DNA from 2 places in the Bacillus cereus group sp. BfR-BA-01430 genome. Region 2 is predicted to be linked to the other one. Evidence: riboswitches for the same ligand, from Rfam matches in the RefSeq annotation. Region 2 holds a riboswitch; the other holds the start of a gene.

Region 1 (4,408 bases), on a different contig from region 2:
ATAATATCCCACTGTCTCATCCTCCTTTTTAATTCAGAGGTTTCCTCAACATAAGAAAAACCTCTTTCCATGAAGAAAGAGGTTTGAAGTGTATCTTCTCCCCTCTTATCTGCCAGAAAATTCATTTTCTGCTGGAATTAGCACCGTGCCTTTTTGGCGCATAAGCGCCCCATTTCACAATGGTATTACGGTCGGTTGCTGGGTTTCATAGGGCCAAATCCCTCCACCTGCTCTTGATAAGAGTTGTACGACTTATTCGAATTTTTAACTTTCTGATGAAGACTATAACAAGAATAAAAATCATTTGTCAATCTTTTTATTTATACAATTCCAAACGGCGATCCATAAAGACGGGAATTCCTTTTCGGACCTCTTCTATCTTTTCTAGCTCTATATGTCCATAAAGAATGATTTCTCCTTCTTGTGCCTCCGCGACAATTTTCCCCCATGGGTCAATAATAAGCGAGTGACCGCCAAACACGTTATTTGAATCTTTTCCTACTCGATTACACGCTACGACATAACATTGATTTTCAATTGCTCTCGCTTGCAGTAATAAACGCCAATGCTCAATGCGAACAAGCGGCCATTCTGCTACTACAAATACGATTTTTGCTCCTTTAGCAGTATGTACGCGTATCCATTCTGGAAAACGAATATCATAGCAAATAACCCCTCCGCACTGAACTTCATCTAAAGTAAATTCTCCTGTTTCATGTCCTGCTATTAAATACTTATGTTCGTTCATTAATTGAAACAAGTGCACTTTGCTATATTCATGTTGTACGTTTCCTTGGCGATTTATAATATACATCGTATTTGTAACACCTTTCTCTGTCTGCTTTGCAACAGAACCGCCGACAATGTTCACGCTAAATTCTTTTGCCCATTTTGAAAGCACTTCTTTTGTTTGTTTTCCGTCCTTATCCGAAATTTCAGGAAGTCGCTTCAAATCATATCCTGTTGTCCAAAGTTCAGGCAATACAATTACATCTGGTTTCTCTTTCATTGCCTCTTCTATTTTTTTCTCTGCGTGCTCTACATTTAAAGTTACATCACCAAAAACAATATCCATTTGAATACATGCGACTTTCATTTTTTCAGCCCCATTCTTTATTTTTCTCTTTACAAAATCTTGGAAAGATTATATCATTTGTCACTAGAATTGTAACAACTTTCAAAAGAGGTGGAAAGTATGAAAGATTTTCAACCTTCCAAGCTTATGACATCACTTCCAACACAATTTTTCGCTTCACTTGTCGCAAAAGTCAATAAAGTAATAGAAGCTGGACATGATGTCATCAACTTAGGGCAAGGGAATCCCGATCAACCAACACCGCCGCATATCGTAAAATCTTTACAACATGCAGCAGAAAAGGGGCTTCATCATAAATATCCACCATTTCGTGGACATAACAGCTTAAAAGAGGCTATTGCAATATTTTATGAACGTGAATACGGGGTAAAAATAAATCCAAAAACAGAAGTTGCGATTTTATTTGGTGGAAAAGCGGGATTAGTAGAATTGCCACTTTGTTTTACAAATCCTGGTGAAACAATTCTTGTTCCTGATCCTGGATATCCTGACTATTTATCTGGTATTGCTTTAGCGAAGGCAAAGCTTGAAACAATGCCACTATTAGCAGAGAATCATTTTTTACCGGATTACATGAAAATAAGCGAAGATACTGTCAAGCAGGCAAAATTAATGTTTTTAAATTATCCAAACAATCCAACTGGTGCGATCGCTTCAAAAGAATTTTTTGAAGAAACAGTCCGTTTTGCAAATGAACATAACATTTTAGTTGTGCATGATTTTGCTTATGGCGCTATCGGTTTTGATGCAAAAAAACCGATCAGTTTTCTACAGGCTAACGGTGCTAAAAATACAGGCATTGAAATTTATACATTATCAAAAACATTTAATATGGCTGGTTGGCGCATCGCGTTTGCAGTTGGGAATGAAAGTGTCATCGAAACGATTAATCTACTGCAAGATCATATGTATGTTAGTCTTTTCGGCGCTATTCAGGAAGCTGCTTGCGAAGCATTATTAAGTTCGCAAACTTGTGTAACCGAATTAGTGAACCGCTATGAATCTAGGAGGAATGCTCTTATTTCGGCATGTCATTCCATCGGCTGGAATGTTAAGGCTCCAAAAGGGTCCTTCTTTGCTTGGTTACCAGTTCCAAATGGTTATCATTCTGAACAATTTGCCGATCTATTATTAAATCAAGCGCACGTTGCAGTTGCTCCGGGCATTGGTTTTGGAAAACATGGTGAAGGCTATGTAAGAATTGGTCTCTTACATAGTGAAGAACGATTGCAAGAAGCTATTCACCGAATTGGTAAATTAAAAATTTTCAAAAAACCATTGACAACTTAAGTTATCTCTGTCAAAATTCAGATATCAAAAAAAATTAAAATATTTCCAAATACTTCTTATCAAGAGCTGGTGGAGGGACGAGCCCGACGAAGCCCGGCAACCGATCTACAAATGTAGACACGGTGCTAATTCTCGCAGCGTTACGCTGACAGATAAGGAGCTGGTTGTAAAAAAACCTCTCCTTAGCTGAGAGGTTTTTTTATTTAACTAGGAGGTTATGAAAATGAGCGGAATAATTGCAACATATTTAATTCATGATGATTCTCACAACTTAACAAAAACAGCAGAGCAAATCGCTCTTGGCTTAACGATTGGTTCATGGACACATTTACCCCAGTTATTACAAAAACAATTAAAACAACATAAAGGCAATGTTGTTCATGTAGAAGAACTCCCACAACAAGAAGATGTAAACAACTATCTTGGCAAAAAAGTAACAAAAGGTATAATCAAAATTCATTATCCATCGTTAAATTTCAGTCCCGATTTACCAGCAATTTTAACGACAACGTTTGGAAAATTATCATTAGATGGGGAAATTAAACTTATTGATCTCACGTTCTCAGATGATTTGAAAAGACAGTTCTCTGGACCAAAATTTGGAATTGAGGGTGTGAGAAAGAGGTTACATGTTCATAATCGTCCACTTTTAATGAGCATTTTTAAAGGAATGATTGGGCGAAATATTGGATATTTGAAGACGCAGCTTCGTGATCAAGCAATTGGCGGAGTGGATATCGTAAAAGATGATGAAATTTTATTCGAAAATGCATTAACACCACTTGAAAAACGAGTTCGTTCTGGAAAAGAAGTATTGCAATCTGTTTATGAAACATATGGTCATAGAACTTTATATGCAGTAAATATAACCGGTCGTACTTATGATGTAAAAGAAAGGGCAAAACGGGCAGTAAATGCTGGTGCTGATCTTCTGCTGTTTAATGCGTTTGCATATGGATTAGATGTACTACAAGCACTAGCGGAAGATCAAGATATCAATGTTCCTATCATGGCTCACCCTGCTGTTAGCGGTGCTTATACATCATCAAAATTATACGGCTTTTCCCATTCCCTATTACTTGGAAAATTGCTTCGTTATGCTGGTGCAGACTTTTCTTTATTCCCATCGCCATATGGAAATGTTGCGTTAGAAAAAGAAGATGCCCTTCAAATTGCAGAAACATTAACAATAGCAGATTCTCATTTAAAAAGAAGTTTCCCTGTTCCATCAGCTGGCATTCACCCTGGATTTGTTCCATTTACCCTTCGTGACTTTGGAAATGATGTTGTCATTAACGCTGGTGGTGGTATCCATGGTCATCCCAATGGTGCCCAAGGCGGAGGAAAAGCATTGCGTGCAGCAATTGATGCAACTTTGCAAGGAACACCATTACATGAAGTAGATGATGCTGATTTACATACCGCACTACAATTATGGGGAAACCCATCGCGTGAGGTGAAAATATGAGCATTCAAATTTTCTGCGACTTTGATGGCACAATTACAAATAACGACAATATCATTTCTATTATGGAATATTTCGCGCCACCAAAGGCTGAGGAAATAAAGAAACAGATATTAGCTCAAGATCTTTCGATTCAAGAAGGTGTGTCGCAACTTTTTCATTTATTACCGACCAATCTCCATGACAATATCATTTCATTTTTAAAAAACAAGGCAAGTATACGTAGTGGTTTTCAGGAATTTGTACAGTTTATAAATAAAAATGATCTTTCTTTCTATGTCATTTCAGGAGGAATGGATTTCTTTGTGCATCCCCTTTTAGATGGGCTTGTTCCAAAAGAAAAGATTTATTGTAATGAAGCTGACTTTTCAAAAGAATACATTGAAATAAAATGGCCATATCCTTGTGATAAACATTGTAACCATCATTGTGGCCTTTGTAAATCCACGCTGATTCGAAAACTTAGCTCTCAACAAGATTTTCGCATTGTCATTGGTGATTCTATTACAGATTTGCAAGCAGCTAAGCAAGCTGATAAAGTATTCGCACGTGATTTT
Region 2 (4,408 bases):
AAGAAGCAGGCTTACCAGCAGGCGTAGTAAACTTTATCCCTGGTAGTGGTTCTGAAGTTGGCGACTATTTAGTAGATCATCCTCGTACACGTTTCATTAGTTTCACTGGATCACGTGATGTAGGTATTCGTATTTACGAACGCGCTGCAAAAGTACATCCAGGTCAAATTTGGTTAAAACGCGTTATTGCTGAAATGGGTGGTAAAGATACAATCGTTGTTGATAAAGAAGCAGATCTTGAATTAGCAGCGAAATCTATCGTTGCATCAGCATTCGGATTCTCAGGACAAAAATGTTCTGCTTGCTCTCGTGCAGTCATCCATGAAGATGTATACGATCAAGTATTAAATCGTGCAGTTGAATTAACAAAAGAATTAACTGTAGGTAACCCAGCTGAAAAAGGAACAAATATGGGACCGGTAAATGATCAAGCTGCATTTGATAAAGTGATGAGCTATGTTGCAATTGGTAAAGAAGAAGGTAAAGTAGTAGCAGGTGGCGAAGGAGACGACTCTAAAGGATGGTTTATCCAACCAACAATCGTTGCTGACGTTGCAGAAGATGCTCGCTTAATGAAAGAAGAAATCTTCGGACCAGTAGTAGCATTCTGTAAAGCGAAAGACTTTGATCATGCGCTTGCAATTGCAAATAATACAGAATACGGTTTAACAGGAGCAGTAATCTCTAACAACCGTGCACATATCGAAAAAGCACGTGAAGACTTCCACGTAGGTAACTTATACTTTAACCGTGGATGTACTGGAGCAATCGTAGGTTACCAACCATTCGGTGGCTTTAACATGTCTGGTACAGACTCTAAAGCTGGTGGCCCTGATTACTTAGCGCTTCATATGCAAGCAAAAACAACTTCTGAAACGTTATAAGAAGCAACAAAAAGAGCCTGTCCAAAATGTATAACTTTTGGACAGGCTCTTTTTACGTTTATAGTAGCAAGATAAGAACATTTTTGGATTAAGCTAATCTATTGTAATTTTGTGTTGGTATTACAACAAAAGATTATTATTTTGTACTCTTTTGCTGTAGGTCATGTTATGAAACTAATAGAATGTTACAAAATTTATTCGATTCGTCGTATTTTTCTGTATTATTTTTATGGAATTCCTGTATAATACAACTTGAAAGAAAATCTATGGTTAGGCAAGAGGACACTACTTTCAGTTTTATTGACTGAAAGTAGTGTTTTTATATTCACAAATTGTAACTACTCAGCTATACATTACATTTAGAAGTTTAATAAGTAGTATAATTGCTGCCATGAAGATAAAAATGGACCTACATCTCGCTCTTCATCTCTTCGTTTTAAAACTTTGTGCGGGGGCAGAAAAGGGCACTGACCGCTCCTATGCATCGCCAGCCCCACTCTACCATGTAAAAAAAGTTCTTGTCTTCCTTTTTTACAGAGTAACTGAGTAGTTACCACAAATTTAATAAAAAGAGTAATAAATATAATTTTTTAGACGGATAAAAATTCTTCTGTACTTATTACATCAGCATATCCTTCATTTAAACTTGCCAAAATGGTGTTATGAATGTAAACAGCGGGAATAGTCGCGTTTTTAAAGAGAAGGTCTTTCGTCGCGCAAGCATCATGGATAACGGTGCAATGAAACCCAAAATCAAAAGCAGCTCTAACAGTAGCATCAATACACATATGTGTCATCATTCCGCATATAATAACACGCTCGATTTTGAATTGCTGTAGTTTTTGTAATAGATTCGTTTCTCGAAAGCTATTCGGATAGTGTTTTAAAATTATCGTTTCATTTTGTAATGGACGAACGTTTTCGTGAATATGAACACCTTCTGTATCGGGGAGGAAGAAAGTTGCATGATCCTCAAAAGATACATGTTGAATATGAAAAATTGGCTGATTTGTTTGTCGAAAATATTGTAATAATTGACGAGCATACTCACTAGCTTCTACTGCATTACGTAATTCCATCTTTCCATTCAGAAAATAGTCATTTTGAATAGTAACGAGTAACAGTGCTGTTTTCATATTATTTATCGTCCTCCACTATATTTCGTATTCATGTCATTTTATTCAATGAGGTAGGGATATTTTCCTTTTCAGAAGAGAATAAGAGAAGATTTTTACATGTGGTGCAAAAATTTCAATAGAAAAATAATTGCCATACTTTAGAAAAATTATATTGACTCTAACTTTTTTGAGTTTTATAATAAAATTGAATTAAATAACAATTAAATCGATACATTCTTATCCAGAGAGGTGGAGGGACTGGCCCTATGATACCTCAGCAACGGGTTTTTTAATACCGTGCTAATTCCAGCAAGTCTAAAAAGGACTTGAAAGATGAGAAGATGTGAACGAGTATATGTATAAGTGCTCTCCTTCTTATCTTTTATTACTGATAAGAAGGAGAGCACTTTTTATTTTACCTCGGGGGCTCTACTTCAAATTGCTATAGGAGGGAAGAAAATGATTTCTTTTACAAATGTAAGTAAGGTATATGAATCTGGTGGAGAGCCTGTTCATGCAGTAGAGGATGTAACACTTTCGGTTAAAAAGGGAGAAGTGTTCGGTATTATTGGGTTTAGTGGCGCTGGAAAAAGCACATTATTACGCTTAGCTAATATGTTAGAAAGACCGACTTCAGGAACGGTTACGATAGATGATAAAGATATTACATCTCTAACAACAAAGGAGTTACGACAGTTAAGACAAAGAATCGGTATGATTTTCCAAAGTTTTAATTTATTTAATTCAAGAACAGTGTTTGGAAATATTGCATATCCATTAAAGTTAGCGAAAGTACCAAAGAAGGAGATAAAAGAAAGAGTAAATGAGCTGTTGAAATTTGTAGGATTAGAAGATAAAGCAAATTATTATCCAGAGCAATTGTCAGGGGGGCAAAAACAACGTGTTGGAATTGCGAGAGCACTTGCTACATCACCAGATATTCTTATTTGTGATGAAGCAACATCGGCATTAGATCCTGAAACAACTACAGAAATTTTGAATCTATTAAAGAAAATAAATAAAGAATATAAATTAACAATTCTCCTCATTACACATGAAATGCAAGTTGTGAAAGAAATTTGTCACCGCGTGGCAGTTATGGAGAAAGGGAGAGTCATTGAAGAAGGGGCATTATTTGATATCTTTACAAAACCAAAAACAAAAACGACTCAAAATTTTGTTCGTTCTGTTGTGAATGACCATTTACCAGAAAGTGTATTAGCAAAAATTCAAAATGGCGGACAGATTTATCGATTAACATTTACGGGTGAAGAGACAGGACAGCCGGTATTATCATATATTGCCAAAAATTATAATGTGGATGTAAATGTACTCTACGGCAACATTATTGAATTACAAAATGTTTTATTTGGAAATCTTCTTGTAGAACTGCAAGGTGAGCAAAAAGAAATTCAAAAGGCCTTACAACATCTAAGACTGCAAGTACAACTAAAGGAGGTTGAAGCACATGCGAGTTGATTGGAGTATATTTTGGCCACGGATTCTCGATGCGACAGGGGATACCCTCTTAATGGTAATTGTAACTCTTATATTTGCCACAATACTTGGTATACCTCTAGGTTTACTTTTATATGTGACAAGGAAAGGTAATTTTTTAGAAAATAAATTGGTCTTTTCTATTCTTAATATTGTTATTAATACGATTCGTCCCATTCCGTTTATTATCTTTTTAGTAGCTTTAAGTCCAATTACAAGAACTGTTATTGGAACAACAATCGGAACAGCAGCAGCGATTTTTCCAATGACACTTGTTGCTTCCATTGGAATTGCCAGAATGGTAGAAACAAACCTTGTTTCAGTGCCGAAAGGAGTAATCGAGGCCGCGCAAGCAATGGGGGCATCACCATTAAGAATTGTGTTTGAAATTCTTGTTCCAGAAGCGTTGGCGCCATTAATTTTAGGGGTTACGTTTATGACTGTTGGCTTAATTGAATTTTCAGCAGTAGCTGGGCTTGTCGGTGGCGGTGGTCTTGGTGATTTAGCAATGACATATGGCTATCAACGCTTTGACACATCAGTTATGTTCGTAACAGTTGTATTGCTTATTATTCTTGTACAATTAGCTCAACATGTAGGAAATTATTTTGCCAAAATATTTTTAAGAAGGTCATAAAAAAGAGAAGAGGGATAGAAGATGAAAAAGATAGTAGCATTTGCATTATCAGCACTGGTTAGTGTATCGGTATTAAGTGGTTGCGGAGCTGATGCAAAAGAAAAAGTTGTTCGCATCGGTGTAACAGGAACGGATGGAGAATCTTGGAGCATTCTTCAGAAGAAAGCTGAGAAAGAAGGTATTAAAGTTAAACTTGTGGAGTTCTCTGATTACACCACGCCAAATAAAGCATTGGCTGATGGGGATATCGAATTGAACTCATTTCAACATAT

What was found. A riboswitch is a leader RNA that binds a small molecule or an ion and turns the genes downstream of it on or off. The one in region 2 is predicted to bind S-adenosylmethionine.
Positions count from the first base shown of each region.
Region 1: linked by a shared signal. The riboswitch ahead of mtnW (2,3-diketo-5-methylthiopentyl-1-phosphate enolase) and the one ahead of MR058_RS12530 (methionine ABC transporter ATP-binding protein) in region 2 are both predicted to bind S-adenosylmethionine.

Region 1 covers NZ_JAKUEW010000003.1:107,105-111,512, forward strand. The annotation lists gene mtnK (S-methyl-5-thioribose kinase) at 1-12, opposite strand, end outside; SAM riboswitch class I at 103-243, opposite strand; partial or broken gene MR058_RS08785 (carbon-nitrogen family hydrolase) at 317-1,181, opposite strand; gene MR058_RS08790 (pyridoxal phosphate-dependent aminotransferase) at 1,196-2,386, shown strand; SAM riboswitch class I at 2,440-2,545, shown strand; gene mtnW (2,3-diketo-5-methylthiopentyl-1-phosphate enolase) at 2,610-3,854, shown strand; gene MR058_RS08800 (2-hydroxy-3-keto-5-methylthiopentenyl-1-phosphate phosphatase) at 3,851-4,408, shown strand, end outside.
Region 2 covers NZ_JAKUEW010000006.1:30,076-34,483, forward strand. The annotation lists gene pruA (L-glutamate gamma-semialdehyde dehydrogenase) at 1-884, shown strand, start outside; gene MR058_RS12525 (cysteine hydrolase family protein) at 1,475-2,020, opposite strand; SAM riboswitch class I at 2,237-2,342, shown strand; gene MR058_RS12530 (methionine ABC transporter ATP-binding protein) at 2,462-3,481, shown strand; gene MR058_RS12535 (methionine ABC transporter permease) at 3,471-4,136, shown strand; gene MR058_RS12540 (MetQ/NlpA family ABC transporter substrate-binding protein) at 4,158-4,408, shown strand, end outside.